Regions from separate parts of the Streptomyces rectiviolaceus genome, predicted to be linked through region 4. Evidence: riboswitches for the same ligand, from Rfam matches in the RefSeq annotation. Region 4 holds a riboswitch; each other region holds the start of a gene.
What was found. Region 4 has a riboswitch for cyclic di-AMP ahead of ABD378_RS19055 (M23 family metallopeptidase). Riboswitches for the same ligand answer to the same signal wherever they lie in the genome.
Positions count from the first base shown of each region.

Region 1 (7,623 bases), on a different contig from region 4:
GCCCCCGAGCCTCACTCCCCCGAGGCCTACGCACAACCGGCCGCCGCCGAGCACGAGTTCACGCCCGACGAGGCTCCCGCCGATTCACTCGGTCCGGTCGAGCCGAGCCGCCGAGGCGCCGCCGGTGACGACGAGCCGCCGGTCATGGACCGTCCGCACGGCTCCCGCTCGCGGGCCCGCCGCCGCTCCCCCGCCAAGCGCTCCGCGCTCTTCACCGTCGCCGTGCCCTCCGCCTGTGTGATGGGTGTCGCGGGTATCGCCGCCGCCTCTGTGGGCGACTTCGGCGGCGGCGACGAGAAGGAGACGCAGGCGGCATCGGCCCCGGACCCCACGTCGGTGCAGCCCTCCGCCGCCAACAACAAGCTCGACACGCAGCTGGCGAACCTCTCCGCGGACGCCGGCGACTTCGCCGACCGCGCGAGCCGTACCCAGGAGCGCATCGACCTCAAGGCGGAGAAGGTCGCCGCCGAGAAGAAGGCCGCCGAGGAAGCCGCGCGCAAGGAGCGCCTGCGCCCCAAGTTCTCGCTTCCCGTGAAGCAGCACGGCCTGAGCGCGTACTACGGACAGGCGGGCATCAACTGGATGTCCGCGCACTCCGGAATCGACTTCCCGGTGTCGTACGGCACCGAGGTGCTCGCCGCCACCGACGGCACCGTCTCCACGAAGTGGAACAGCGCCTACGGCAACATGGCGATCGTGACCGCCAAGGACGGCACGGAGACGTGGTACTGCCACCTCTCCACGCACAAGGTCTCCAGCGGCCCCGTCAAGGCCGGCGACCCCATCGCCTTCTCCGGCAACTCCGGCAACTCCACCGGACCGCACCTCCACTTCGAGGTGCGCCCCGGCGGCGGCTCGGCGATCGACCCGCTGCCGTGGCTGCGCAGCCACGGCCTCGACCCGACGTAACTCCGGCCGCCGCCCCCGGCGTTACAGCTTCTCCACCGGCGCGTACCGCAGCAGGAGCCGCTTCGGCTTAGGCTCTCCGAAGTCCACCGTCGCCTCGGCGTTCGCACCCGTCCCCTTCACTCCGACCACGGTCCCGAGGCCGAACTGGTCGTGCGTGACCCGGTCGCCGATCGCCAGCGCGACCACCGGCTTCTCCGAGGCGCGGCGCGTGGCGAAGCCCTGCGCGCCCCCGCTGCGCGAGCGCGACGACGACAAGGAGGAGGCGATCCCGGCGGCGGGCCCGGAGGATGCCGGTGCGCCGACGGAACCCTTCCGCTTCCAGTCCAGATGGGTCTCCGGGATCTCCTCCAGGAAGCGCGACGGCGGGTTGTACGAAGGCTGTCCCCAGGCGCTGCGCATCGAGGACCGCGTCAGATAGAGCCGCTCCCGCGCGCGCGTGATGCCCACGTACGCGAGGCGGCGCTCCTCCTCAAGCTCCTTGACCTGGCCGAGGGAGCGCATGTGCGGGAAGACGCCGTCCTCCATGCCGGTCAGGAAGACGACAGGGAACTCGAGGCCCTTGGCGGTGTGCAGCGTCATCAGCGTGATGACTCCGGAGCCGTCGTCCTCGTCGGGGATCTGGTCCGAGTCGGCGACGAGCGCGACCCGCTCCAGGAACTCGGAGAGCGTGCCGGACACACCTGTGCCCGCGCCTCCGGCTGCGCCCTCTCCCTCTGAGTCCGTCAATCCCTCGGAGTCCGTCTCTCCCTCGGAGTCCGCCTCACCGCTGTCCTGCTCGAACTCCAGGGCCACGGCGGCGAGTTCCTGGAGGTTCTCGATGCGCGTCTCGTCCTGCGGGTCGGTCGATGCCTGCAACTCGGCCAGATACCCGGTCCGTTCGAGCACGGCCTCCAGGACGACGGCAGGTCCCGCGCCGGACTCGACGATGGTCCGCAGCTCCTCCATCAGCACGTTGAAACGCTTGACGGCGTTCGCCGAGCGAGCCGCCATTCCGTACGCCTCGTCAACGCGCTTCAGCGCCTGCGGGAAGGAGATCTTCTCGCGCTGCGAGAGCGCGTCGATCATCGCCTCCGCGCGGTCGCCGATGCCCCTCTTGGGTACGTTCAGAATGCGCCGCAGCGGTACGGAGTCCTCCGGGTTGGCGAGCACCCGCAGATACGCGAGGACATCCCGGACCTCCTTGCGCTCGTAGAAGCGGACGCCGCCGACGACCTTGTAGGGCAGGCCGACACGGATGAAGATCTCTTCGAAGACACGGGACTGCGCGTTCGTCCGGTAGAAGATCGCGACGTCGCCCGCCTTCGCGTCGCCCGCGTCGGTGAGGCGGTCGATCTCGTCGGCGACGAACTGCGCCTCGTCGTGCTCGGTGTCGGCGACATAGCCGGTGATGCCCGCGCCCGCGCCCGCGTTGGTCCACAGGTTCTTGGGGCGGCGGCTTTCGTTGCGCTCGATGACGGCGTTGGCCGCGGTCAGGATCGTCTGCGTGGAGCGGTAGTTCTGCTCCAGGAGGATCGTCGTCGCGTCGGGGTAGTCCTCCTCGAACTGGAGGATGTTGCGGATCGTGGCGCCTCGGAAGGCGTAGATCGACTGGTCCGCGTCACCCACGACGCAGAGCTCGGCGGGGTCGTCCCCCTCGCCCCCTGCGGGGCCCACCAGCTCGCGCACCAGGGCGTACTGGGCGTGGTTGGTGTCCTGGTACTCATCGACCATCACGTGGCGGAAGCGGCGGCGGTAGTGCGCGGCGACGTCCGGGAACGCGCGGAACATGTTGACCGTCGTCATGATCAGGTCGTCGAAGTCGAGGGCGTTCGCCTCGCGCAGGCGCGACTGGTACATCGCGTACGCCTGGGCGAGGGTCCGCTCGAAGCCGTCGGCGGCCTGGCCCGCGAAGGTCTCCTCGTCGATCAGTTCGTTCTTCAGGTTCGAGATCTTGGCGCTGAAGGACTTCGGCGGGAACTTCTTCGGGTCGATGTCCAGGTCGCGGCAGACCAGCGCCATCAGCCGCTTGGAGTCGGCGGCGTCGTAGATCGAGAAGGAGGAGGTGAAGCCGATCGTCTTCGACTCGCGGCGCAGTATCCGCACGCACGCGCTGTGGAACGTCGACACCCACATCGCGTTGGCCCGCGGCCCGACGAGCTGCTCGACGCGCTCCTTCATCTCGCCCGCGGCCTTGTTCGTGAACGTGATCGCCAGGATCTGCCCCGGGTGCACGTGCCGCTCGGCCAGGAGATACGCGATGCGGTGCGTCAGGACGCGGGTCTTGCCGGAGCCGGCGCCCGCGACGATGAGCAGCGGGGAGTCCGCGTGCACGACGGCCGCGCGCTGGTTCTCGTTCAGTCCGTCGAGCAGGGCCGCCGGGTCGATCACGGGGCGCGGGGCGCCGCCGCGGTAGTGCGCGTCCCGGGGTGCGGGCGCGTCGAACTTCCCGTCGAACAGATCATCCGGAATGGGCTCCGGAGCACTGTCCTCGGGCGGCGGCGGGTGCTCTTCCTCCGAAGCCCGCGAGGGCTTGAGGTCCGCCAGGAAGCTGTCATCAAAGAGGCTGCTCATCGCCTCCCGAGTCTAGGCGGCCCCACTGACAACCCGCCCCGGGTTCCGGACACATCCATCTGTCTACGCCCCGCCCACGCCCGGTCACTCTCCGCCACGACACGGCGTGCCCGCGTCAAGAGCTTCGTAAAGTAACGAAAACGTATCGGGCATATCGAACATCAACCTTCACACGGGCCACACGAGTTGGCTAGCGTGCTCCGCGGGCCGCTCGTACTCCCACCGGCGAACCCGCCGGGAACGGGTGGCCTCCGCCGAGTTCGATCTCCTCGGAGCCGGGGACCCACGATGAACTTGGGGTGAATCGGTCCCGTACGAAGTACGGGACTGTAGGGCAACCTTCCGGAACCATCCGCCCGAACCCGACAGCTAACCCGGTAGGCGGTCTACGGAAGGAGTCGCCTCCCTTGGCGTCGCACCGCAAGCCGCGGACCCGCATTGCCGGCCTACGCGCCACTCCAGCCCTCGGCCTCACGACGGCAGCCCTCACCTCTGTGGCCCTCCTGTCGCAGAGCGCGCAGGCGGCACCGTCCGCGCCGCAGAAGCCCAGCCTCGAAGAGGTCCAGAAGAAGGTCGACGATCTCTACCACCAGGCGGGCGTGGCCACACAGAAGTACAACTCGGCCAAGGAGCGCACCGACAAGCAGCGCAAGAAGGTCGACACTCTCCTCGACGACGTGGCCCAGCGCACGGACAAGCTGAACGAGGCCCGCCAGGAGCTGGGCACGTTCGCCGCGGCGCAGTACCGCACCGGCGGCGTCTCCGAGACCGCCACGATGATGCTCGCCGACGACCCGCAGAGCTTCTTCGACCAGAACCACCTTTCGGACCGGCTGACCGCGCGCCAGAAGAAGGCGGTCGACGACTACCAGACGCAGCAGGCCTCGGCGACGAAGCAGCGTACGAAGGCCACCAAGAGCCTGGAGACGCTGAGCGACTCGCGGGACGAGCTCAAGACGAGCAAGCAGACCGTCCAGAAGAAGCTGGGCCAGGCGCGCACGATGCTCTCGGAGCTGACGGCCGAGGAAAAGGCGCGGCTCGCGGCGATCGAGAAGAAGAAGGAAGAAGAGGCCAAGCGCAAGGCCGCCGAGCTGGCCCGCAAGCAGGAGGCCGAGGCGGAGGCCAAGCGCAAGGCGGCGGAAGAGGCCGCGGCCAAGGAGCGCGAGAAGGAGCAGAACGACGGAGGCACGGAGACCCCGGACACGGGCTCCGGCTCCGGCACGGGCTCCGGCTCCGGCGACACGGACAGCGGCTACGCGACCAAGGCCGCGAAGGTCATCAACTTCGCGGAGGCGCAGATCGGCAAGCCGTACGTGTGGGGCGCCACCGGCCCCGACTCCTACGACTGCTCCGGGCTCACCCAGGACGCGTGGAAGGCCGCGGGGATCTCCCTGCCGCGTACGACGTGGGACCAGGTGAAGGTCGGCACGACCGTGAAGACCGCCGACGCCAAGCCGGGTGACCTGGTCTTCTTCTACGACGACATCAGCCACGTAGGGATCTACATCGGCGACGGCAAGATGATCCACGCCCCGAAGCCGGGCGCGAACGTCCGCGTCGAGTCGATCTACTACATGCCGATCCACAGCGTGGTGCGGCCCGCTTAACCGTCACACGAGAAAGCGTCACACGAGAAAACGGCCCTCCACGCGCGCGTGGAGGGCCGTTTTCTCGTGTGACGGTTACGTCAGGTCCACAGCACCGCGATGAAGATGTTGGCGACGGTCAGCAGACCGACGGCTCCGAACATCCCCTTGTCCACCTTCTCCTCGTCCCGCTTCACATAGACCAGCGCGAGGATCACGATCAGGACGGCCATCTTGATGCCGATCTTGACGTTGTTGACCGGGTTGTCGTCCGCCTGGTTGAGACCCACCAGGATCACGCCCGTGACAAGCATCGTCAGCGCGCCGTGCAGCATCGCGGGGTTGAAACGGGCCGTGCCCTGGCCCATCTGCTTCATCTGAGTCAGGAAGCCGCCCAGGAGGGAGGCGATACCGATGATGTGCAGGCCGACGAAGAGGTGGGTGAGAACGTCCATGAGTCCGGAGCCTAGCCGGGGCCATATCACCGCTCCGTAGCCAGGTGGGCCACAAGCGCCGCATCGGTCACATGCCTACGCCAAGGGCTCCTGGCCCGGCAGATCACGCGGTCACATACGGTCACCGACGGCACACTTCCGTCAGTTGCGCACAATCCGTCACCAACCCGTGACGGCCAGGTTTAGCGTCCTTCGTCAGGTGACCGGCTCCCCACCGCCGCCCGGACCAGGGGCGGCAGTCGGACACCACCGCCGAGAATCCGGCGGCGGTCCGCTCCCCCTGTGCGGGCCGCCGCCGGAACCTTAAGGAGCCCTCTTCGTGGCAGCGCACCGCAAGCCCAGACAGCGCTCGCTCAGCGGCCATACGGCCCGTACCGCCGCCACCATCGCCCTCGCCGGGGCCGCCACTGCCACCGCCTTCGACGGGACAGGACACGCGGATCCGCGGCTCAGTCCGGCCGAGGTGAAGTCCAAGGTCGACGCGCTCTACCGCGAGGCGGAGATCGCCACCGAGAAGTACAACGGCGCCAAGGAGAAGGCCGAGAGCGCCGAGAAGTCCCTGGGCGAACTGCGCGACGAGGCGGCCCGCAAGACGGAGAAGCTCAACTCGGCGCGCGAGGGCCTCGGTTCGATCGCCACCGCGCAGTACCGCAGCGGCGGCATCGACCCGGCCGTCCAGCTCGCGCTCTCCTCCGACCCCGACCAGTACCTCGAGCGCGCCGCGCTCGCCGACCGGGCGGACAGCCGTCAGGCCGCCACCGTCACCGGCGTGCAGAAGCAGCTCCAGGAGATCGACCAGCTGCGCACCGAGGCCGACGACACCCTCACGCACCTCAAGTCCCGCCAGGCGGAGCTGAAGAAGCACAAGAAGACGGTCAACGGAAAGCTCGACGCGGCCAAGCGGCTGCTGTCCCAGCTCACCGGTGACCAGCGCGCGGATCTCACGGGCGACGGCGCGCAGGACAGGGCGTCCCGCGCCGCCGGCCGCGACGCCTCCCGGAACGTCCCGGCCGAGGCCCCCAACACCCGTGCCTCAGCAGCCGTCTCATACGCCTACAAGGCGCTCGGCAGCCCGTACGTATGGGGCGCCACCGGCCCCAACGCCTTCGACTGCTCGGGCCTCACCCAGGCCGCCTACCGCTCGGCGGGCGTCGACCTGCCGCGCACGACGTACGCGCAGATCGACACGGGCGAACGGGTCCCGCGCTCCCAACTCCAGCCCGGAGACCTGGTCTTCTTCTACCAGGGCATCAGCCATGTCGGCCTCTACGTGGGCAACGGCCAGATGATCCACGCCCCGAATCCGAGCGCGCCCGTACGCCTCGCGCCGATCAGCCAGATGCCGTTCGCGGGGGCCGCGCGGGTGGCGTGAGGGGCTTCGTGGCGCCACAGGTACTGTCAGGGCCATGCCCCGCCGTACGCTGCCGCCGCCTCCGCCACCTGCTTATCTGCGCACCTGGCCGGACCGGAACGCGCTGCTGTACGACCGCGGCATGGCGCTCGAAGAGCTGCGCAGACGAACCCTGGGCGTGCACCGGATCCTGCTGCTCTGGCTTTTCGCGTTCGGCTGCGTCATCGGCTGGGCGCTCCTGACGGTGCCGCTCGAGATGATCGAGGACCACGATCCGATGGCCTTCGTCATGGGCCCGGTCTGCGCGGTCCTGGGCCTCGGGGCCCTGGCTCCCTCGGTGTTCGGCGTCGTCGTCGGCATCCGCAGCGACCGCAAGGCCCGCGAACTCACCGACAGCTGGCTGGCGCTGGACGCCCACCCGGCATCGGACTCCGCTCTCCGCTCCCCCGGCCTGAGCCTGTGCTGGCTGCTCTCGTCCCTCCTCGGGTGCGCGCTCGGCCTGTGGGCGTCCTTCGCGGCCGCCGCCTACGCCGAACCGGGACGCGACTCGTACAGCGATGTCGCGCTCGGCATGGGAGCGGGCCTCATCCTGTGGGTCACGGGCCTCATCGGCGTCATCAAGGCGACGGGCCACTACCGCTGGGCGGTACGGAAGTTGGGCCCTGCCCCGGTCAGGAACGGCCGCTGAGCCCCGTCAGACCAACCGCCGCGCCGTCGCCCACCGCGTCAGCTCGTGCCGGTTGGACAGCTGGAGTTTCCTCAGCACCGCCGA
Region 1 is NZ_BAAAUG010000057.1:17,844-25,466, forward strand. It holds gene ABD378_RS17635 (peptidoglycan DD-metalloendopeptidase family protein) at 1-909, shown strand, start outside; gene pcrA (DNA helicase PcrA) at 931-3,459, opposite strand; cyclic di-AMP (ydaO/yuaA leader) riboswitch at 3,702-3,858, shown strand; gene ABD378_RS17645 (C40 family peptidase) at 3,867-5,066, shown strand; gene ABD378_RS17650 (hypothetical protein) at 5,147-5,500, opposite strand; gene ABD378_RS17655 (C40 family peptidase) at 5,820-6,872, shown strand; gene ABD378_RS17660 (hypothetical protein) at 6,907-7,539, shown strand; gene ABD378_RS17665 (LuxR C-terminal-related transcriptional regulator) at 7,546-7,623, opposite strand, start outside.
Region 1: another riboswitch for cyclic di-AMP. It lies ahead of ABD378_RS17645 (C40 family peptidase); the one in region 4 lies ahead of ABD378_RS19055 (M23 family metallopeptidase).

Region 2 (7,623 bases), on a different contig from region 4:
AGTTCGACTCGAAGTCGACGGTGTTCTCTTCGATCGACTCCGTCATCAAGGACGTCGCGTCGGCCATCTTGCACTCGGTGTACCGCATGGCGGCCGGCGGGTCGTCGTTGCCGAGCGAGCCGAAGTTGCCGTGGCCGTCCACCAGCGGCAGGCGCATGGAGAACGGCTGGGCCATGCGCACCAGGGCGTCGTAGATCGACGCGTCGCCGTGCGGGTGCAACTTACCCATGACCTCGCCGACGACGCGGGCGCACTTCACATAGCCGCGGTCGGGGCGCAGGCCCATCTCGTTCATTTGGTACACGATCCGGCGGTGCACCGGCTTCATGCCGTCGCGGGCGTCCGGCAGGGCGCGCGAGTAGATGACCGAATACGCGTACTCGAGGAAGGAGCCCTGCATCTCGTCGACGACGTCGATGTCGAGGATCTTCTCCTCGAACGAATCGTCGGGCGGCGGGGTCTTCGTGCTGCGGCGGGCCATCGCTGCTGCGGCTCCTTCACGGTGTCTGCCAGGGCATCAACGGGATCTGACGCCGACCATTGTGGACTGTCCCACTGACAACGCCGACCACGACCCGGACTTCGACCGCGACTACGCCGAGCGCGGAGCGGGAACTTCACCGGTTGTCAGCACGCTTGCATACAGTGGCACGACTGGCAGAATTTCCAGCTTTTCGCCTTCGAAGGGACGTACATGCCCATGGGTCACACGGCCACAGCCGAGGCCGGCTCCGGCGGCCTGACAGCGACCGAGCACCGGCTGGCCAACGGCCTGCGCGTGGTGCTCTCCGAGGACCACCTGACCCCGGTCGCCGCGGTCTGCCTCTGGTACGACGTCGGCTCGCGCCACGAGGTCAAGGGCCGTACGGGCCTCGCGCATCTCTTCGAGCACCTCATGTTCCAGGGCTCGAAGCAGGTGCACGGCAACGGCCACTTCGAGCTGGTGCAGGGAGCGGGCGGTTCGCTCAACGGCACCACGAGCTTCGAGCGCACCAACTATTTCGAGACGATGCCCACACACCAGCTGGAGCTGGCCCTGTGGCTGGAAGCGGACCGCATGGGCTCGCTGCTCTCCGCGCTCGACGACGAATCCATGGAGAACCAGCGGGACGTCGTCAAGAACGAGCGCCGCCAGCGCTACGACAACGTTCCGTACGGCACTGCCTTCGAGAAGCTGACCGCCCTCTCGTACCCCGAGGGCCACCCCTACCACCACACCCCGATCGGCTCCATGGCCGACCTGGACGCGGCGACGCTGGAGGACGCGCGGCACTTCTTCCGTACGTACTACGCGCCGAACAACGCCGTCCTGTCGGTCGTCGGTGACATCGACTCGCAGGAGACCCTCGCCTGGGTCGAGAAGTACTTCGGGTCCATCCCCTCGCACGACGGCAAGCAGCCGCCGCGCGACGGCTCGCTGCCCGACACGATCGGCAAGGAGCTGCGCGAGGTCGTCGAGGAAGAGGTACCGGCCCGCGCCCTGATGGCCGCCTACCGCCTCCCGGAGGACGGCACGCGCGCGTGCGACGCGGCCGACCTGGCGCTCACGGTCCTCGGCAGCGGCGAGTCGTCGCGGCTCTACAACCGCCTCGTGCGCCGCGACCGCACCGCCGTGGCCGCCGGATTCGGCCTGCTGCGCCTCGCCGGAGCCCCCTCGCTGGGCTGGCTGGACGTGAAGACCTCCGGCGACGTCGAGGTCCCCGTCATCGAGGCCGCCGTCGACGAGGAGCTCGCCCGCTTCGCGGAAGAGGGCCCCACAGCCGAGGAGATGGAGCGCGCCCAGGCACAGCTTGAGCGCGAGTGGCTCGACCGGCTCTCCACGGTGGCGGGCCGCGCGGACGAACTGTGCCGGTACGCCGTCCTGTTCGGCGACCCGCAGCTCGCCCTCACCGCCGTCGGGCGCGTCCTGGACGTCACCGCGGAAGAGGTCAAGGAAGCCGCAGCGGCCCGCCTGCGCCCCGACAACCGCGCGGTGCTCGTGTACGAGCCCATCGCCCCTGAGGCCGCCGAAGCCACCGACGAGGACGAAGAGGAGGCCGCGAAGTGAGCGAGGCCGCAACGATGCAGTTCCACCCGCAGCCCCAGGCGGGCACCGCACGGCCGTGGGCCTTCCCCGCGCCCGAGCGCGCCACCCTGGACAACGGCCTCACCGTGCTGCGCTGCCACCGCCCCGGCCAGCAGGTCGTCGCCGTGGAGATCCACCTCGAGGCGCCGCTCGACGCCGAGCCCGCGGGCCTCGACGGCGTCGCGACGATCATGGCGAGGGCCTTCAACGAAGGCACCGACAAGCACTCCGCCGAGGACTTCGCCGCCGAACTCGACCGCTGCGGCGCCACCATGGACGCGCACGCCGACCACCCCGGCGTCCGTGTCTCCCTCGAAGTCCCGGTCTCCCGCCTCCCGAAGGCGCTCGGCCTGCTCTCCGACGCCCTGCGCGCCCCCGCCTTCGCGGACAGCGAGATCGAACGCCTCGTACGCAACCGCCTGGACGAGATCCCGCACGAGGCCGCCAACCCGGCACGCCGCGCCGCCAAGGAGCTCTCCCGGCAGCTGTTCCCGGCCACCTCGCGCATGTCGCGCCCCCGCCAGGGCACCGAGGAGACGGTCACGCCCATCGACTCGGCGGCGGTGCGCACCTTCTACGAGAAGCACGTGCGTCCCGCCACGGCGACCGCCGTCGTCGTGGGCGACCTGACCGGCATCGACCTGGACGCCGTCCTCGCCGACACCATCGGGGCCTGGACGGGCGGCACGGCCGAGCCGCGCCCGGTGCCCCCGGTGACCGCCGACGACACCGGGCGTGTCGTCATCGTGGACCGCCCCGGCGCCGTCCAGACGCAGCTGCTCATCGGCCGCGTGGGCTCTGACCGGCACGACCGCGTCTGGCCCGCCCAGGTGCTCGGTACGTACTGCCTGGGCGGCACCCTCACCTCGCGCCTCGACCGCGTCCTGCGCGAGGAGAAGGGATACACCTACGGAGTGCGGGCGTTCGCCCAGGTCCTGCGTTCCGCTCCGGACGGCACGGGCGCCGCGATGCTGGCCATCAGCGGCTCCGTGGACACCGAGTCCACGGGCCCCGCCCTCGACGACCTGTGGAAGGTTCTGCGCACTCTCGCCGCGGACGGCCTCACGGACGCCGAGCGCGATGTCGCCGTGCAGAACCTGGTGGGCGTGGCCCCGCTCAAGTACGAGATGGCGGCGTCCGTCGCGGCCACCCTCGCCGACCAGGTCGAGCAGCACCTGCCGGACGACTTCCAGGCGCAGCTGTACCGCCAGTTGGCCGCGACCGGCACCGTGGAGGCCACCGCCGCCGTGGTGAGCGCCTTCCCCGGGGACCGGCTCGTGACGGTGCTCGTCGGTGACGCCGCGCAGATCGAGGAGCCCGTCAGGGCGCTCGGCATCGGTGAAGTGAGTGTGGTCACGGGCTGAGTGCGGCCCGAGTGCGGTCTGAGTGACAGTCAGGACATATCGGGACCCCAGTGGCGGAAAAAGCTGCTGGGGTCCTCATATGTCCGAATTGATATGGAGGTTACGTGTCTGACCTGTGGCGTGCGCTACAAAAGGTCTGATCCGTTTGTCGATTGAAAGATGCCCCGCTTAGCGTCTGGTCCGGCTGTCCGTCATGCAGTACGCCGCAGCCGCGGCACCGGACAGTCATCGCCGAGTCCCCGTACGGCGCGAGCCAGGGGAGCCGGGGACCCACATGTCCCCCTGGGGTGAATCGGGAACCTTGCCGAGAGGCGAGGGACTCGTAGGAGACCTTCCTGCTCCGAACCCGTCAGCTAACCCGGTAGGCGAGAAGGAAGGAAAGGATCAGCCGCTTCATGGCGTTCACCCGTGCCACCGGGAAGCACCGTCGCCCGAGCCGCCTCACGCGTACGACCGCGAACGTGGCGGGCGTCGCCGCCCTCACCACCACCGGTGTCATCGGAGGCCTGGCCGCTCCGGCGCTCGCCGCCGACGAGGCGCCGGCTCCGCAGCACACCGGCCTGACCCAGGCCATCTCCGTGGGCGACTCGCTCGCCCAGAGCATCGACGCGCAGGCCGCTGCCCAGCAGCAGGCCGCCGACGACGCCGCAGCCGCCAAGAAGGCCGAAGAGGCCGCCAAGAAGAAGGCCGAAGAGGCCAAGCGCAAGGCCGAGGCCGAGGCGAAGGCCAAGGCCAAGAAGGAGCGCGAGGCCAAGGAGCGTGCCGCTCGCGAGGCCGAGCGCAAGCGCCTCAACAGCTACGTCTCCCCGATCACCGGCTCGTCCATCTCCACGGGCTACCAGACCGGCGGCGCCATGTGGTCCTCCGGCAGCCACACCGGCGTCGACTTCCACGCCGCGTCCGGCACCTCGGTCCACGCGGTCGGCTCCGGCACCGTGGTCGAGGCCGGCTGGGGCGGCGCCTACGGCAACAACGTGGTCATCAAGATGAACGACGGCACGTACACCCAGTACGGCCACATGTCGTCCCTCGGTGTCACGGTCGGCCAGGCGGTCACCCCGGGCCAGCAGATAGGTCTCTCCGGCTCGACCGGCAACTCCAGCGGCCCGCACCTCCACTTCGAGGCCCGCACCGGCGAGGACTACGGCACGGACATCGACCCCGTCTCGTACCTCCGCTCGCACGGCGTCAACGTCTGATCCACGCGGTCGCGTGAAGCGCATCTGATTCAGCGAAAGCCCCGGCTCGTCGAGAGCCGGGGCTTTCGCCGTTCCCGTACCGCCTTTGGCCAAAAGTATCCATGGATTTCGGCCAGCTGTCGGAAATTCAGTCGCTCTGCAATAGAGTCGCTGAACAGGCGTCGATCGACCGCGTTTCGCGGGGATTAAGGCGGAGGTCAGGGCATGCGCATTCCCGCGCACTCGGTATGCACGGCGATCCGGGACGACATCGTCTCCGGTGTCTACGAACGGGGCGGCCGGCTCACCGAGGAACTGCTCGCGCGCCGCTACGGAGTCTCCCGCGTCCCCGTGCGCGAGGCCCTGCGCACCCTCGAGGCCGAGGGCTTCGTCGTCACGCGCCGGCACGCGGGCGCGTGCGTCGCTGAGCCCACCGAGCAGGAGGCGGCCGACCTCCTGGAGGTCCGCATGCTCCTGGAGCCGCTAGGGGCCGCCCGCGCCGCACAGCGCCGCACGGAGGCGCACCTGAAGGTCCTGCGCGGCCTCGTCAGGCTCGGCCAGGAGCGCTCGAGGCGCGGTCAGAGCGAGGATCTGCGCTCGCTGGGCGGCTGGTTCCACGAGACGCTCGCCCAGGCGTCAGGCAGCCCGGGTCTCACAGCGCTGCTCACCCAGCTCCGGCACAAGATCGCCTGGATGTACGTCGTCGACGTCTCGGCTGCCTCCGCGGAGTCCTGGGCGGAGCATGCCGCGATCGTCGACGCGGTGGCGCGCGGCGACGCGGAGCGGGCCAGGTCTCTCACCGCGGCCCACGCGGAGCGGGCGACGGCCGCGCACCGACTGCGCTTTCCCGCACGCGGTGAGCGGGGCCGCGACCGTGATCGTGTGAGGGATTCGCAACATGCCGTAAACACGGTGGGCCTCCGGCATTAACAGAAGCGCCGTATACAAAGAAGTGGTATTCGGCGGGAGATTATTTCTGCTGCCCGAATTCAGTTTCTGATGTCGCGTCCGGCGTCGATATTCAGTAAGCGGGCACAGAAACGCCGAAGGACCCGCCCCTATTTCGGGCGGGCCCTTCGGCGTATGAATACCAGTCTTTGACTAGACGGTCTCGGGGAGTTCCTCGAGGCCGTCGGCGACCAGCTTCGCCAGCCGGTCGAGGGCGGCGTCCGCGCCCTCGGCGTCGGAGGCGAGGGTGATCTCCTCGCCGCCCTGCGCGCCGAGACCGAGCACCGCGAGCATCGAGGCGGCGTTCACGGGGTTGCCGTCAGCCTTGGCGATCGTCACGGGGACGCCGGCGGCCGTGGCCGCGCGGACGAAGATGGAGGCGGGTCGGGCGTGAAGGCCCTCGGCCCAGCCGACGTTGACGCGGCGCTCAGCCATGTGTTGCTGCCCTTCCAGGTGTTTCACACTTGTCTAGACCAGTGTCTCATGCCGTCACGGGTGCTCCGCGGGACGTCGGTCCGCACCCGGTCGACGGCTGGTCCGTGCTCCGTCGACCGTACGTCCTTGTGCGACGGAGCCTGCGCCCCGGCCGTCGACGACTCCTAGCCTGCCCCGGCCAAGGCACCCCCGCGACCCGTACCCTGGCCCCATGCAGACCCCGTCGGACCGGCACGCATACCCCTCCCACTGGGAAGCCGATGTCGTCCTGCGTGACGGAGGCACCGCCCGGATCAGGCCCATCACGGCCGAGGACGCGGACCGCCTGGTCAGCTTCTACGAACAGGTGTCGGACGAGTCGAAGTACTACCGCTTCTTCGCGCCCTACCCCCGTCTGTCCGCCAAGGACGTGCACCGCTTCACCCATCACGACCAGGTGGACCGGGTGGGTCTCGCGGCCACCGTGGGCGGCGAGTTCATCGCGACCGTACGCTTCGACCGCATCGACTCCCGGGGCATGTCCGCGAGCGCGCCCGCCGACGAGGCCGAGGTCGCCTTCCTCGTGCAGGACGCCCACCAGGGCAGGGGCGTCGCCTCCACCCTCCTCGAACACATCGCCGCCGTCGCCAGGGAGCGCGGCATCCGCCGCTTCGCCGCCGAGGTGCTGCCCGCCAACACCAAGATGATCAAGGTGTTCACGGACGCGGGCTACCAGCAGAAACGCAGCTTCGAGGACGGCGTCGTACGTCTCGAATTCGATCTGGAGCCGACCGACCGCTCGCTCGCCGTGCAGCGCGCGCGTGAGCAGCGCGCCGAGGCGCGGTCGGTTCAGCGACTGCTCACGCCGAAGTCGGTCGCCGTGATCGGCGTCGGGCGCACGCCGGGCGGCGTGGGGCGCAGCGTGCTCCGGAATCTGCGCGAGGCGGGCTTCACGGGGCGCCTGTACGCGGTGAACAGCGCCTTCGACTTCGAGGAAGGGAAGGGCGCCGAGGTCGACGGGGTGCCCGCGTACCGCTCCGTGCGGGACATCGACGAGACCGTCGAGCTCGCCGTCGTGACCGTGCCCGCCGAGCGGGTGCCGCAGGCCGTCGCCGAGTGCGGTGAGCGCGAGGTGCCAGGCCTGGTCGTGATCTCCGCCGGGTACGCGGAGAGCGGTCCCGAAGGCCGTGAGCGGCAGCGCGAACTGGTGCGCCAGGCGCGGTCGTACGGCACGCGCATCCTCGGTCCGAACGCCTTCGGGGTCATCAATACGTCGCCGGACGTGCGGCTCAACGCGTCGCTGGCCCCGCATCCTCCCGAGCGCGGCAGGATCGGCCTCTTCACGCAGTCCGGCGCGATCGGCATCGCGCTCCTCTCCGGGCTCCACCGGCGCGGTGCGGGCCTTTCGACCTTCGTGAGCGCGGGCAACCGCGCGGATGTGTCCGGCAATGACGTGCTGCAGTACTGGTACGAGGACCCGGACACCGATGTCGCCCTGATGTACCTCGAATCCATCGGCAACCCGCGCAAGTTCACGCGGCTCGCCCGGCGGGCGGCGTCGGCCAAGCCGCTGGTCGTGGTCCAGGGGGCGCGGCACAGCGGGATCGCGCCCACGGGGCACGCGGTGCAGGCCACGCGGCTTCCGCATGCCACG
Region 2 is NZ_BAAAUG010000132.1:32,830-40,452, forward strand. It holds gene ABD378_RS32135 (DNA gyrase/topoisomerase IV subunit A) at 1-481, opposite strand, end outside; gene ABD378_RS32140 (M16 family metallopeptidase) at 695-2,047, shown strand; gene ABD378_RS32145 (M16 family metallopeptidase) at 2,044-3,429, shown strand; cyclic di-AMP (ydaO/yuaA leader) riboswitch at 3,649-3,811, shown strand; gene ABD378_RS32150 (M23 family metallopeptidase) at 3,825-4,628, shown strand; gene ABD378_RS32155 (GntR family transcriptional regulator) at 4,833-5,537, shown strand; gene ABD378_RS32160 (HPr family phosphocarrier protein) at 5,709-5,990, opposite strand; gene ABD378_RS32165 (bifunctional acetate--CoA ligase family protein/GNAT family N-acetyltransferase) at 6,202-7,623, shown strand, end outside.
Region 2: another riboswitch for cyclic di-AMP. It lies ahead of ABD378_RS32150 (M23 family metallopeptidase); the one in region 4 lies ahead of ABD378_RS19055 (M23 family metallopeptidase).

Region 3 (7,623 bases), on a different contig from region 4:
GAACGACGCGGGGTTGCGCAGTGAACCGCCCATGTCGCTGCCGTCGGCCAGGGGGTGCATGCCGCATGCGAGCGCGGCCGCCGCTCCCCCGCTGCTGCCGCCCGCCGACCGCCGGAGGTCGTACGGGTTGCGGGTGGCCCCGAAGACCGGGTTGACGGTGTGCGAACCGGCAGCGAACTCGGGCACGTTGGTCTTGCCGATGGTGATCGCGCCGGCGGCGCGGATGCGCTCGACGATCAGCTCGTCGCGGTCCGGGACGTTGTCGGCGAGGAGCGGCGTCCCGTAGGTGGTCCGGATGCCTCGGGTGTCGTGGGTGTCCTTGTGGGCGACGGGCAGCCCGTGCAACGGGCCGAGGGGTCCGCCGCGCACGGCGGTCTCGTCGGCGGTGCGCGCCTCGTCGAGCGCGCGCTCGGCCACGAGGGTCACCACGGCGTTCACGGCGCCGTTGACCTGCTCGATCCGGTCCAGGTGCGCCTGGACCACCTCGCGCGCGGACAGCTCTCGGGCGCGGATCCTGGCGGCCAGGTCGCGGGCGGTGAGGTGGACGAGCTCGGCTGCTTCGGGAGGCCGGTGCGCGTCAGGGGCTTCGGAGGCGCTGTGTGCTCGGTGGGCTTCAGGGCTCATACGTCGCTTTCGGCTCGGGCGGGCTTACGGCTGGTGGCTGGTGGTGGCGGCTGAGGTCGCGACGGGGCGGAGTATGCCCACGTCGCCGCGGCTGCCACCCGCTCCCGCGCGCCACGGCCCCCACTTTCAGCGAACGGCTGAAACACGGCGCATCTGTTGACTCCGGCGGATCACCCGAACATGCTCCTCACCACGACGTTACGTACGTCCTGTACATTTTTTACAGGAAGCCTTGGGGAGCAGCCGACCCCGGCAGAGGAGAGACGTGCCATGAACCGACCGATCGCCCGCCATGTCCTGCCCGAGTTCACCGAGCGCACCAGCACGGGGCAACGGACCCTCGATCCGTACTCGAAGCTGCTCGAGGAGCGCATCGTCTTCCTGGGCACGCCGATCGACGACACCTCGGCCAACGACGTGATGGCGCAGTTCATGCACCTGGAATACCTGGCGCCCGACCGCGACATCTCGCTCTACATCAACTCCCCCGGCGGCTCGTTCAGCGCGATGACGGCGATCTACGACACGATCCAGTTCGTCACCTGCGACGTGGAGACGACCTGCCTGGGCCAGGCCGCCTCGGCGGCCGCCGTCCTGCTGGCGGCGGGCACCCCCGGCAAGCGGTTCGCGCTGCCCGGCGCCCGGGTACTGATCCATCAGCCGTCGATCGCCGAGCCGATCCACGGCCAGGCGACCGACTTGGCAATCCAGGCCGACGAACTCCTGCGCACCCGCGCGAACCTGGAGAAACTGCTCGCCCAACACACGGGCCAGAGCCGGGAACGCGTCGCGGCCGACATCGAGCGCGACAAGATCCTCAACGCCTCCGAGGCGGTCGACTACGGCCTGGTGGACCGGATCATCGCGACCCGCAAGTCGTCCCTGCGCACCCCGGACGCGGGGTGAACCTCCCGATGCTGCCGCCCGAACTTCCCCCGCTGCCCGCACTCACCCGCGCCGAGGGCGAGTTGATCGACCGATACCTCGAAGTGGTCGATCTGGTGGGCCGGATCAACCCCGCCCGCGCCTCGGACACCTATGGCGGCCTGCGTGCCGCCCAGGCCCTGGTCGCCAGCGCCACCGCCCTGCGGGACGCGCTGACGCTCATGCACCAGCGGGGCGAGAGCGCCGTGCACGCGCCGACGTTGGCCCGCGCGCTGCGTGTCCTCGACGGCGAGCGGCGCGCCGGGCGGGTCACCGTGCCGCCCCCATCGGCCTCCTGAGTACCCCTCATCTCCGTACCCGAAGTCCGAACCGTCCGGGGCCGGTTCCAAACGAACCAAACGGGCTACCTCGTTCGGCGTAGACAATTGTCCTTCTTTGGACTGTCTTCAGTTGCGTCAGATGTGTACGCGATGGCCGGAATTCCTCGTTCCGGTGCTGGTCGAACGATCGTCGGGTTCCACGGGCCGATCCCGAATCCGACCTTGTCCACCCGAACGGTTCAGCCGTGAGGAGCCTCACAAAACGCCGTTTCGGCTCGGAATTTCTGCCCTTGACGGGTCAAGATCCCTTCCGACGACAAGCCCCCGCCACAGCGGCGGGGCGGTCCGGGCGGACGCCGAGTCCTGCCGCCACCCGGATGACCGGTCGACATCTGTGCATCGGCAGGAGTGGAGGACCCAGGCATGACGGGTCGGTCCGGAAGGTCCGGACGCCGACCCTTGGGGTGAAGCCGCACATCGCGGCCGGGCAACTTCGCCAGCCCGAATCCGACAGGTCATCCTTCACAGGCGGCTGACGAAGGGTTGCGCATGACCGCGCTGAATCATGTTCCGTCGCTGCTCACCAGGGCCGGTTCCGTATCGGCCCTCACACTCGCCGTCGTAGGCGGCACCCTCGTGGCCCCAGGGCTCACGTCGGAAGCAGAGGCCGCGACACACGGGACGAAGGCGCTCAAGATCGCCGCCTCCAAGAAGGGCTCTCCGTACCGCTATGGAGCGACGGGGCCGAACCGGTTCGACTGCTCGGGCCTGACCCAGTACTCGTTCAAGCGCGCGGGCAAGAAGCTGCCACGCACCGCCGCACAGCAGTACAACAAGACCCGCCATGTCTCGGCGTCCAACCGCGTCCGCGGCGACCTGGTCTTCTTCCGCTCCGGCCGGAGCGTCTACCACGTCGGCATCTACGCCGGGAAGGGCCGGATCTGGCACGCACCCAAGTCGAACACCGTGGTGCGGCTCGAGAAGATCTGGACGAAGAGCGTCTCCTACGGCCGGGTGCGCTGACCGCCCGTCACTGACCGCCCGTCACTGACCGTCGGCCGCAAGCCTGTCGGAGGGCGGCGGAGGAGGGCCTCACGGCCTCCTCCGCCGCTCGACCGGCCCCAGCCCGACCCGCTGACCGGCGCGCCCGACAGGCATGGAGGGTGTCGACGCGGATACTCGGGCGCCATGGCCGAAAACAACAGTTCCACCGCGGGCGACCCGCCCCCGCGCAACGAGACACGCTTCGAACGCGCCGACCGCAATTTCTCCGAGATCCTCCAGGAGCTGCGGGTCACGCAGACCGGAGTGCAGATCCTCTTCGCGTTCCTGCTGACCCTCGCCTTCACCGAGCGCTTCCCCTCGCTCGACACGGTGCAGCGCGCCACCTACGTCACCACGCTGCTGCTCGCCGTCCTCGCCGCGGCGCTGTTCACCGCCCCGGCCGCCGTGCACAGGACCCTGTTCGGGCAGCACTCCAAGCCGCTGATCGTGCGCGTGTCGTCCCGCCTCGCCGGCATCGGCATGACAGTCCTGGTGTTCGCACTCGCCGGTTCCGTGCTCCTGGTCGTGGACGTGGCGGTGGGCCGTACCGGCGGGATCATCGCGAGTGCGGGCACGCTGGTCATGTGTGCGGGCCTCTGGGGTCTGCTTCCCCGCTTGGTGCGCGCTTCGGACAGGGGCAGGGACAAAGACAGGGACAGGGGCAGTGACAGGGGCAGCGACACGCCGGACGACGTCACGCCATCAGGGCCTCGGTGAGGAGCACCAGGCCAAGGACGCTGAGCGCGACACCGGTGCCGCCCTCGATCGCACGGGCCGTACGAGGCCTGCGCAGCCAGCGCCCGAGCCGGTCGACCAGGAGCGCGACGACCGGGAACCACACCAGGGCAAGGGCCACGATGATGGACGCGAGCAGCAGTGTCCTGGGCATCGCGGGGCTGCCCGCGGGCACGAACTGGGGCAGCACGCTGAGGAAGGTGATGGGTGCCTTGGGGTTGAGCGCGTTGGTGAGGAAGCCCTGCCGCAGGCTGCCCCCGGCCGCAGGCTGCTCCGCCGGCATCTCCGCGCCGTCCGGCGCGGAGAAGCTCCGCAGCGGTCGCGCCGCCGACCGCAGCGCGCGGTACCCGAGGTACAGCACGTAGGCACCGCCGAGCACCTGCAGTGCCCGGAACAGCGTGGGAACCGCCGCGAGGACCGCCGCGACCCCGGCCACCGCGAGCGCCGTGTGCACCAGGAGCCCGCCCGCGACACCGATCGCACAGCTGACTCCGGCGCGCCGGGATGCGAGGGAGTTGCGCACCACGACGGCGAAGTCGGCGCCCGGCATGGCGACCATGCCCGCGGCGACTCCGGTGAAGGCGACCAGTTGTGCGTCCATGACCGCCAGCCTGCCGTTCTTCTGCCTTCAGCAGGTATGTGGAATATCCTGTGTCTGCCTTAAGCAGACGTTTAGCCCCACGCCGTCGGACAGCCCCGCCGCCCGTCGGCCCCTGGACCGGGAGACGCCATGTACGACCCGACACGGCTCGCCGCACTGGTGGCGGTCTCCGAGGCCGGGTCGATCACCCGCGCCGCCGAGCGCCTCGGCTACACCGTGCCCGCGCTCTCCCAGCAGCTGGCCAAGCTCGAACGGGAGGCGGGCACCGCTCTCCTGGTCCGGCACCACCGCGGGGCTCGGCTGACCGGCGCGGGCGAGCTGCTGCTGGCGCGGGCGCGCCGGGTCCTGGACGAGATGGAGCAGGCCCGCCACGAACTGGCCCGGCTCGCGGGCCTGTCCGGCGGCAGGCTGCGCGTGGGGACCTTCACCACCGCCGGGATCCATCTGGTGCCGCCCGCCCTGACCGCGTTCCGCCGCGCCCATCCGGACATCGATCTGACGGTGCGGGGCTATGAACCGCCGCTCGGCGTCGCGGCCGTGGCGGCGGGCGAGGTCGACCTGGCCCTCACGCACACCTACGAGCCGGCGGATCCGGTGCCGTTGCCCGCCTCCGTGACCGCGGAGCCGATCCTGGTCGAGGAGTTGGTCCTGGTGACATCGCCCGGGCACGCGCTCGCGGGTGCCTCCTCGCGGCTGCCCCTGACCGAGCTCGCCGGGCAGCCGCTGATCAGCATGGCGCCGACGCATCCGCCCCGGCAGGGCGTGGAGTCCGCGCTCGTCGGGGCCGGGGCGACGCCTTCGGTCCTGGTCGAGACCCCGGGCTACGCGCTGGTGTGTGCGCTGGTCAGCGCGGGGCTCGGCGTGGCCGTCGTACCGGAGATGGTGGCGCGGACGGCGGCCACCCCGGTGGGGATCAGGCCGCTGGAGCCGGGGAATCTGCGCCGCACGATCTCGGTCGTCCACCGCACTGATGTGTCGCATCCCGCGGCGGACACCTTCCGGGCCCTGCTCCGGGGGGCCTTCGGACGCTCAACGGGGTGAGGGCGACGGCGAAACCGAGGGAGCCGCTGTCCTGTCGCGCACCGGCGCGGTCCACGGCAGCGCGATCCAGACCGTCTTGCCGCCATCGGGGGTGGGCGTGACCGACAGCCTGCCGCCGCACTCCAAGGTCAGCCAGCGGATGATCACCAGGCCGCGGCCGTTGTCCTGCTGGACGGCGGCGGGCAGCCGCTTCGGGTAGCGGGGGTGGCTGTCGGTGACGCCGATGCGCAGCTGCTCCTCCCGGTCCAGCTCGATGTCCACCGTGAAGGTGGGCGACTGGCCCCGGGTGTGCTGGACGGCGTTCGTGGCCAGTTCGGAGACGATGAGCCGGACCGTGTCGGCCACTTCCGTGTCACCCGGCAGCCCCCATTCGGTGAGGACGTTCGAGACGAATTTCCGGGCCGCGGAGACCGAGGCAGGATCGCTCGGCAGGGTGACGGTTGCTTCCTGAAGGTCTGCCATGGCGACGTGTCCCTTTCCCACCGGGGCTCGGCTCCGACTCGTAGCGGAAGGCACGAGGACAGTCCCGGAATGGTGCTTTGCGCCAGCCTGCCACTCCTGGGCCGCTCAGAGGTGGCCATCCACCAAGTTGTGCATATATCTGTCGCTCAAAGCGGTGAACTCTGCTACGAGAGACCGTATTTGGGCGCGAGGACGGCGCTTCCTCTACTGTCGCCGGGGAGAGGCCGGGGAGAGGCCGGAAAAGGAAGGCTCCGTCGGGAAGGAGACGGGCATGCGGTACGGTCCCGCGGTGCGCCGCAGGAAGCTCGGTGCCGAACTGCGTGCCCTGCGCACGCACGCCGGGCTCACCAGTGGCCAGGCGGCGGACCGGGTCGGCTGGCATCAGTCGAAGGTCAGCCGGATCGAGACGGGGCGTAGCAGCGTCAAGGCGGCCGACGTACGCCTGCTGCTCGAGGCGTACGAGGTAGAGGATCCGCAACTGCGCCAGTTGCTGGTGGCGTTGGCGGGCTCGGACGACGACGGTGGACGGCGCCACTGGTGGCACGCCTACCGCGAGCTGCTGCCGCCCGCCTACCGCGACTTCATCAGCCTGGAGTCACAGGCCTGCCGGATGCGCACCCTGGAGACCACCGTCGTGCCCGGCCTGCTGCAGACCCCGGACTACGCGCGTGCGGTGACCCGGGCCGCGCTCGACGGGCTGCCGGATGAGCAGGTGGACGCGCTGGTCGAGGTGCGTCTCGCGCGCCAGGACGTGCTGCGCGCGGCTCCACCGCTGCGACTGAGCGTAATCCTGGACGAGGCGGTGCTGCACCGGCCGGTGGGCGGGAGTCAGGTGCTCGCGGGACAGTTGAAACGGTTACTGGAGGCAGCACAGTTGCCCCATGTACGACTTCAGGTGTTGCCGTTCGCCGCCGGAGAGCACGTGGGCCTCATTGGATCTTTCGTTATCTTCTCATTTCCGAACATTGCTGATCTGGATGTGGTTGTTCTAGACCACTTGACGAGTAGCCTCTACCTCGAACGGAGAGAAGACCTTAAGGCATATACGGATGCCTTCAACTCCCTTCAAGGAAAAGCACTTTCACCCGAGGAATCAACGGATCACATCGCCGGGATAGGTGACGGCGCGTAAGGGGGCACCATGACTGCACTGCCTCGGCACGTTCCTTCCAGCACTTCTCTGCAAGGCGCACGGTGGCACCGCAGCACTCGTAGCAACGGCATGAACAACTGCGTGGAGACAGCCTCGCTCGCTTCAGGGCCGAAGCAGGGACTGCTCGCAGTGCGCGACTCGAAGAACACGGCAGGGCCCGCCCTGCTCTTCTCACCCGCCACATGGGAGGCCTTCGTCCACGGCCTCCGGTGACTACCGGGGTGCGGAGCGGCTGATCACTCGTACGGCATCGGCGATCTGTGTGTCGCTGAGATCCGCCCGGGCGGTCAGCCGCAACCGCGAGATGCCGTCGGGCACCGACGGCGGTCGGAAGCACCCGACGGCCAGGCCCGCGCCCCGGCAGTCGGCGGCCCAGCGCACGGCCGCTTCCGGCGACGGCGCGCGCACGGAGACGACGGCGGCGTCAGGACGTACCGCCGAGAGACCTTCCGCCATGAGGCGTTCATGAAGCTCGGCCGCGACCGTGCGGGCCCGCGCGGCACGCTCCGGTTCTCTGCGCAGCAGCCGCAGGGCCGCGAGTGCCGCGCCCGCGGCAGCGGGTGCGAGCCCCGTGTCGAAGATGAAGGTACGGGCCGCGTTGATCAGGTGGTCGATGACCTTGGCGGGGCCGAGGACCGCGCCTCCCTGGCTGCCGAAGGACTTCGACAGGGTGACCGTGGCCACCGTGTGGGCGGTGCCCGCGAGCCCGGCCGCCTGCGGGGCGCCCCGCCCGCCGTCGCCCAGCACGCCGAGCCCAT
Region 3 is NZ_BAAAUG010000138.1:27,227-34,849, reverse strand. It holds gene ABD378_RS32765 (amidase) at 1-624, opposite strand, end outside; gene ABD378_RS32760 (ATP-dependent Clp protease proteolytic subunit) at 895-1,530, shown strand; gene ABD378_RS32755 (hypothetical protein) at 1,539-1,847, shown strand; cyclic di-AMP (ydaO/yuaA leader) riboswitch at 2,203-2,375, shown strand; gene ABD378_RS32750 (C40 family peptidase) at 2,379-2,852, shown strand; gene ABD378_RS32745 (DUF6328 family protein) at 3,018-3,590, shown strand; gene ABD378_RS32740 (LysE family translocator) at 3,568-4,209, opposite strand; gene ABD378_RS32735 (LysR family transcriptional regulator) at 4,339-5,250, shown strand; gene ABD378_RS32730 (ATP-binding protein) at 5,239-5,712, opposite strand; gene ABD378_RS32725 (helix-turn-helix domain-containing protein) at 5,984-6,844, shown strand; gene ABD378_RS32720 (DUF397 domain-containing protein) at 6,854-7,078, shown strand; gene ABD378_RS32715 (8-amino-7-oxononanoate synthase) at 7,079-7,623, opposite strand, start outside.
Region 3: another riboswitch for cyclic di-AMP. It lies ahead of ABD378_RS32750 (C40 family peptidase); the one in region 4 lies ahead of ABD378_RS19055 (M23 family metallopeptidase).

Region 4 (7,623 bases):
GCGGGCAAAGGTCCTGGTCAACTGCGCGGGGCTGCAGTGCGACCGGGTGGCGATGCTGGCGGGCGACGACCCCGGGATGCGGATCGTGCCCTTCCGCGGGGAGTACTTCGACCTGGCGCGGCCCGAGCTGGTGCGGGGCCTGGTGTATCCGGTGCCGGACCCGGCATTCCCCTTCCTGGGGGTGCATCTGACGCGGGGCATCGGGGGCGGGGTCCATGTGGGGCCCAACGCGGTGCCGGCGCTGGCCCGTGAGGGGTACGGATGGGGTGTGGTGCGGCCGCTGGAGGTGGCGGGGACGCTGGGCTGGCCGGGGGCCTGGCGGATGGCTGGGCGGCACTGGCGGTACGGGGCGGGGGAGCTTCGGCGCTCCTTCTCCAAGGGGGCGTTCACCTCGGCGGTGCGGAGGCTGCTGCCTGCGGTGACTCCGGATGATCTGGTGGCTGCGGATGCGGGGGTGCGGGCGCAGGCCGTCTTGCGTGACGGGACGCTGGTGGATGACTTCCTCATCCGGGAGGGGGTGCGGGCCGTGCATGTCCTGAACGCGCCTTCGCCTGCGGCGACGGCTTCGCTGCCGATTGGGCGGGCTGTGGCCCGGCGGGTGCTTGGGTTGCTGTGAGGGCGGTCCCTGCGGGGCTTTCCCCAACCCCACCCCTTCCCGGCTGTATCTATTGGCGGCTTCGCCGCGCAGGGGCTCCGCCCCAGACCCCGTACAAGATGTCCTCAAACGCCGGACGGGCTGAACTATCAGCCCGTCCGGCGTTTGAGGACGAACTCGGCGGAGCCGGTGATGACGGCAGCCAAGGCCCCCGCGCCAGATAAAATCCCCCCACTGTGTCTGAGTCGAACCCCGCCCCCGAGCGCCCCCACGCCCCCCGCCCGAAGGGCGAACCCCGTTTCCCCCACGGCCCCGCGCCCGACCCCGCCGGGTCGCACTTCGAGCGGCGGATCCGGAGTTTCCAGCCCCGCAGGAGCCGGGTGACCGCGGGCCAAGCGGACGCGCTCCAGCGGCTGTGGCCCAAGTGGGGTCTCGACATCGACGGGCAGCGGACCCTCGACCTCGCCGAACTGTTCGGCGGCGAGCGTCCCGTCGTACTGGAGATCGGGTTCGGCATGGGCGAGGCCACCGCCCAGATGGCAGCCGACGATCCGGACACCGGCATCCTCGCCGTGGACGTGCACACCCCCGGCCAGGGAAATCTCCTCGGCCTCGCCGAGCGGAACGGCCTCGAGAACATCCGCGTCGCGAACGGCGACGCCGTGATCCTGCTCCGCGAAATGCTCACGCCCGCCTCCCTCGACGGCCTCCGCGTCTACTTCCCCGACCCCTGGCCCAAGGCCCGCCACCACAAGCGCCGCATCATCCAGCCCGACTTCCTCGACCTCGCCGCTCCCCGCCTCAAGCCCGGCGCCGTGCTGCACTGCGCGACCGACTGGGAGCCGTACGCCGAGCAGATGCTCGATGTGCTCACCGCGCACCCCGAGTTCGAGAACACCCAGGCCGACGGCGGGTACGCGCCCCGTCCCTCCTTCCGCCCCCTCACCCGGTTCGAGGGCCAGGGCCTGGACAAGGGGCACGTGGTCCATGACCTGCTGTTCCGCCGTACACCCAGCCAGAACAGCCAGGAAGCCTGAGATACCGGACAGGATCCCTGCGATACCGGCCACGGGGCCTGAGACACCGTCGCGGGCCACCCCCGTCCCTCGTTAGGGTCAACGGGTGGCCACCCGTTCTCCGTACCCGCACCCGATGCCCCCCGCCGGGCCCGCCGGGCTGCGGCACGCTCGCTGGTGGCAGCGGCGGGCGATACGCGCGGCCGCCCTGGTCACGCTGCTCGCCCTGTCCGGCCTGGTGATCCTGGCCCTGGTCAGGGAACAGACCGGCACCGAAGGCTTCCTGGTCGGGCTCGGCCTCGCGACGCTGCCCGTGCCGCTCCTGGTGGCCGCCTTCCGCTGGCTGCAGCGGGTCCAGCCGGGCCCCTGGCGGAATCTGCTCTTCGCCTTCGCCTGGGGCGCCTGCGCCGCCGCCCTCATAGCGATCGTCGCGAACAGCTTCGCGACCCGCTGGATAGCCACCGCCACGGCCGACCCCACCAGCGCGGACACCCTCGGCGCGACGGTCATAGCGCCGATCGTCGAGGAGAGCGCGAAGGCCGTGGCCGTGCTGCTCGTCTTCCTCTTCCGCAGACGGGAGTTCACCGGCATCGTCGACGGCGTGGTGATCGCCGGAGTGACCGCCACCGGCTTCGCCTTCACCGAGAACATCCTCTATCTCGGCAGCGCCTTCGGCACCGACCAGCTCAACGGCGGGACCGGACTCGCGTCCGTGACGGCGGCGACCTTCTTCGTACGCGTCGTGATGTCGCCCTTCGCGCACCCGCTCTTCACCGTGCTCACCGGCATCGGCTTCGGCATCGCCGCGCTCAGCGCGGAGCGCCAGAACTGGCGCCGCGTCCTGCTCCCGGTCGGCGGACTCCTCCTGGCGATGGGCCTGCACGCCCTGTGGAACGGCTCGGCGGTCTTCGGGGACTACGGCTTCTTCGCCGTGTACGCGCTCTTCATGCTGCCCGCCTTCGGCCTGCTCACCTGGCTGGTCATCTGGATCAGACAGCGCGGCCTGCGCATCGTGCGGGCCGAACTGCCCGCGTACGCACTCGCGGGCTGGCTCACCGCACCCGAGCCGTACGCCCTGGGCACCATGCGCGCCCGCACGCTGGCCCGCGACTACGCCTCCTACACGCAGGGCAAGGCCGCGGCGCGCACGGTCGCCCAGTACGAGACGTACGCGACGTCTCTCGCGCTCCTGCGGCACCGGGGGCGCAAGGGCCGCGCGGGCGCCGACTTCGTCGTACGGGAGCGGGAGTTGCTGCACGCGCTGTGGGAGCGCCGCGAGGCGGCACGGCCCGCCCTCGCGTACGCGGCGCGCGCGACGGCACCGGTGTTCGTACCGATGCCGCCGCCGTACGGATACCAGCAGCCGTACGGATATCAACAGCCGTACCAGCAGCCCTACCCGCAGCAACAGCAGCAGCCGCCGTACGGATATCCGTACGGCCGCCCGGCGATGCCCTACCCCGCGTACAACCCCTACCGCGGCTAGGCGGAAGCCGCCGTCAGCGCCGACACCTCGGCCTCCGTCAGCTCCAGCTCCCCCACCGCGAGCAGCGCGGGCAGCTGTTCGACCGTACGGGCCAACGCGATCGGCGCGGCCACCGTCGGCTGCGCCGCGAGCCACGCGAGGGCCACGGTCGCGAGCTCGGCGCCGCGCGCCTGGGCGACCTCGTCGAGGGCGGCGAGCACGCGCAGACCGCGGTCGGTGTCCAGGTGCTTGCCCGCGCCCTGGGCCCGCGCGCTGTCGACCGCCGCACCCGGGCGGTACTTGCCGGTCAGGAAGCCGGAGGCGAGCGCGTAGTACGGGACGGCGGCCAGGCCGGAGCGCGATGCGACCTGCTCCAGCGTGCCCTCGTACGTGTCGCGCGAGACGAGGTTGTAGTGCGGCTGCAGCACCGAGTAGCGCGCGAGGCCCTCGCGGTCGGAGAAGTCGAGGAACTCCTGGAGCCGGTCGGCGGTCACGTTGGACGCGGCGATGGCGCGCACCTTGCCGGACGTCACCAGGTCGTCGAGCGCGGTGATGATCTCCTCGACGGAGACCGTCGGGTCGTCGTAGTGCGTGTAGAAGAGGTCGATGTAGTCGGTGCGCAGGCGGCGCAGCGACTCCTCGACACCGGACTTGATGGTGTTCGCGGACAGGCCCTTGAAGTCGGGGTGGGCGCCGACCTTGGTGGCGAGCACGACGTCGGAGCGGTTGCCGCGCGCGGCGAGCCAGTTGCCGATGACGGTCTCGGACTCGCCGCCCTTGTTGCCGGGCGCCCAGGCCGAGTAGACGTCGGCGGTGTCGATGAAGTTGCCGCCCGCGGCGGTGTAGGCGTCGAGCACGGTGAAGGACTGCGCCTCGTCGGCCGTCCAGCCGAAGACGTTGCCGCCCAGTGCGAGCGGGAAGACCTCGAGGTCGGACGAACCAAGCTTGCGGAGAGAAGTCATACGGGACTCAACGCCCTTACGGATCGCGGAATTCCGTACAGCGGGATGCCGGTTCCGATCAGTGGGGCATCCGCTCGGGGAGAACCGGTGAGCGGGCGCCCTTGACCGGCAGCCCTGACGTCGGGGGGTTGCCGCCAGGACCGCCGGGGTTCTGGGGCTGCGTCAGAGGGACTGGCCCTTGCCGCGCAGCCACGCCGCCGGATCGACCCCGGTGGAGTCGCCGCCCGGGTGGACCTCCAGGTGGAGGTGCGCGCCGGTGACGTTGCCGGTGGCGCCGACGCGGCCGATGGTCTCGCCGGTGGTGACCTTCTGGCCGACGCTGACGTTCATCGAGGACTGGTGGCAGAACCAGATCTCGGTGCCGTCGTCGAGCTCAAGGACCGTGCGGTAGCCGTACGCCCCCGCCCAGCCGGCCTCCTTGATGGTGCCGGAGTGGATGGCCTTGATGGGCGTGCCCGTGGGAGCCGCGAAGTCCAGGCCGGTGTGGTAGCCGGAGGACCACATGGAGCCGGGCTGACCGAAGGTGCCGGTGAGCGTGTACGAGCCGACGGGGAGGGTGAAGCTCTTGGCGAGCTTGGCCAGGCGCTCCGCCTCGGCCTTGCGCTTGGCCTCCGCCTCGGCCTTCTTCTTCGCGGCGGCCTTCTCGGCGGCGATCTTCTTCTCGGCCGCGGTCTGCTTGGCGGCGGCCTGGGCGGCGGCTTCCTTGACGGCGGCTTCTTCGGCCGCCTTCTGGACCGCGTCGTCCGCCTGGTCCTGCTGGTTCTCGGCCTGCTCCATGATGCGGGCCCGCAGTGCCTCGCCCGCGTCCGTGGTGCCCTGCTCGGCGTCGGCGGTGCTGATGCCGGCGGCGCTCAGGGGCGCGGCGGCGGTCGTCACGCCGTTGTCCGCGGAACCGGAGCCGGAGCCGGAGTCGGAGGAGTCGTCGGATATCAAAGACCCCACGCCGGGAAGCGACTTGGCCTCCGGCAGCGAGTCCGTGACGGCCGAGAGGTCCGGCATCTCGATGGAGACCGGGGGCTTTCCGCCCTGCGCGGTGGCGATGCCGCCCGCGCCGACGGCGGCGATGACGCCTACGCCGAGAACAGTGGAGCTGCGGGCGAGCCCGCCACCGCCCCGCTTGTGGACGCGGTGCCTGCCGCGGACGGGACGGATGGACTCCTCGGTGGGATTCCATTCCTCCCAGGAACTGTCGTCGTACCCACCGAAGTCGTCGTCATTCGGTACGTACACGCCTTGGGGGGCAGGGCGGTTGGACGCCACTGGGGCGCACTCCTTTCCTTCCTTCTCGCCTACCGGGTTAGCTGACGGGTTCGGAGCAGGAAGGTCTCCTACGAACATCTGGCACGGATGCACAGATGCCCGATTCACCCCAATTAGTGGTTCCCCGGCTCCCTTTCGGGATTAGGCGCGTGCGCGCGGAGCCGACTCGAGTGACGGCTGGGACGACCGCGCTGCGTTATCGAACGTTAATAGACGGCAGGGTCGTATTCCAAGCCGTTCCGACTGATCGTTAACGACTTTGGCCTGCACTTAACGGGACACGGGGGTTCGGAACGGGGCGAGTTGACCCCACTTCTTCACACACCGGAGCTTCACATCTCCTTGACAGTACGTCAGTTGTTATGCGGAGTGGTGTCCTTCAGTCACGGCCGGTGACATCGGAGCCCGCGTCGGTCCAGCCGTCGGCCCCGGCGCCCCCGGTATCGCCCCCGGTATCGCCCCCGGTATCCCCAGCCATCAACGGCCGCCGCACCGCGAGCAACGCCATGTCGTCGGTCGTCCCGCCCCCGGTGTGCCGCCGCACTTCCTCGGTGAGCGTGGCCAGGAGCGCGTCCGGGCCGTTGGGCCCCGGAAAGATGCGGCCGCCGAGCCGCGCGGCCGGGTTGTAGAACTCGCCCCGGACGTCACGCGCCTCCGAGAGCCCGTCGGTGTAGAGCAGCAGCATCGCCCCCGGCGGGAACTCCGTCTCGTCCGCACGGTCCGGCCAGGCACCCAGGTCGCCCATCCCGAGCGGCAGCGCGGGCTCGGTGGCGGACAGCACGCACAGCCGTCCGTCGCCGCGCAGGAGCAGGGGCCCGGGGTGCCCGCGATTGACGAGGCGTACGAGACCGTCGCCGTGCGGGATCTCCGCGAGCACGGCGGTGGTGAACCCTTCGAAGGCGTCGAGCCCGTCGCGCCGCGTGCCCTCACGCGCGAGGGCCCGCTCCAGGCGCTGCGCCACGGCCTCCAGGGTGGCCTCCTGCTCGGCGGCCTCCCGGAACGCCCCGATGACGACGGCGACGGCCGCCACCGCGCCTATGCCCTTGCCGCGTACGTCGCCGACGATGACGCGTACGCCGTACGGGGTGTCCTGCACGGCGTACAGATCACCCCCGATGAACGCGTCGGCCTCCGCCGCCTCGTACCGCGCCGCGACATCGAGCCCGCCGATCCGGTGGTCCGGCTGCGGCAGCACGGCGCGCTGGGCCGCCTCGGCGATGGTGCGGGCGGAGGCGAGCTGTTCGTCGCTGCGGCGTACGACGCGGTTGATGACGACGGCGAGCACGGCGACGGTGGCCACCGTGATCAGTTCGGTGATCGCCTCGACGTCGGCGGTGGTGCTGCTCTTGAAGTGCAGGGCGAGCACGGCGGCGCAGGACCCCGCCCCGATGAGGGCGGTGGTGATCAGCGAGTAGAAGGGGGCCGCGATGAGCGGGGCGGCGGTGAAGAGGGGCGCGGCGGTGAACGCGGGTGGGGTCGAGATGTCGTAGACGACCCCGACGACGATGAGCAGCAGGGGCAGGGCCCGCACGAGAGCCCGCTCATGCCGGACATCGGGACTCTTGCCCCCGCCGCTTCCTCCTCGCTGCCCCACCGGTCTTCTCCTGCCGAATTCCGCGGCCAGGACCAGACCCATGACCACGTTCATCCAGGGTTCCCGGAGCGGTGGCGCGGGGCGACCCGTGTGGGCCGACAGAGTGACGGGGGAAAACACCGAAGGCCCGGATCCATTTTCTGGATCCGGGCCTTCGGTCTTTAGTAGCGGGGACAGGATTTGAACCTGCGACCTCTGGGTTATGAGCCCAGCGAGCTACCGAGCTGCTCCACCCCGCGCCGTTGAATGCAACTCTACGCCATCAGGCGGAGTGAAAGCGAACCGGCTGAGGAGCAGCCGGAATGCAGCCGGAAAACGGGCGGAAATCGGGCGGAAATCGGGCGGAAAACAGGCGGGAGCGGCCCGAACCCGCGGCGAACGCTGACGCACGCCGCTCACGCGTTCTCGGCGTGCGTCAGCGTCTCCCAGGCTACGAACAGGTTGTCCGTCCCCTCGGGCCGCTGCTCGAGCGTGAGCTTCCGCGTCTGAGGCAGTTCCAGCTTCAGCCGCTCCCGCAGGTGGTTCAGGCCGACCTCGGTGTCGGGCCCCATGTCGCGCTGCACCCTGCCGCCGCACAGCCAGTCCGGCGCCTCGGCGCCCAGCTGGTACTTCGAGTGGAACTCCAGCGCGGCCCGCAGCCGCTCCTTGACCTCGCCGTACAGGTCGACGCCCTGGTGCCAGGCGGTCTCTGCGATGTGCGCGGTGGCCGCGAGCGAGTAGCTGGCGTGCTT
Region 4 is NZ_BAAAUG010000064.1:9,220-16,842, forward strand. It holds gene lhgO (L-2-hydroxyglutarate oxidase) at 1-616, shown strand, start outside; gene trmB (tRNA (guanosine(46)-N7)-methyltransferase TrmB) at 832-1,632, shown strand; gene ABD378_RS19045 (PrsW family intramembrane metalloprotease) at 1,718-3,097, shown strand; gene ABD378_RS19050 (aldo/keto reductase) at 3,094-4,038, opposite strand; gene ABD378_RS19055 (M23 family metallopeptidase) at 4,201-5,298, opposite strand; cyclic di-AMP (ydaO/yuaA leader) riboswitch at 5,310-5,456, opposite strand; gene ABD378_RS19060 (PP2C family protein-serine/threonine phosphatase) at 5,678-6,946, opposite strand; tRNA gene ABD378_RS19065 (tRNA-Met) at 7,058-7,131, opposite strand; gene ABD378_RS19070 (alginate lyase family protein) at 7,288-7,623, opposite strand, start outside.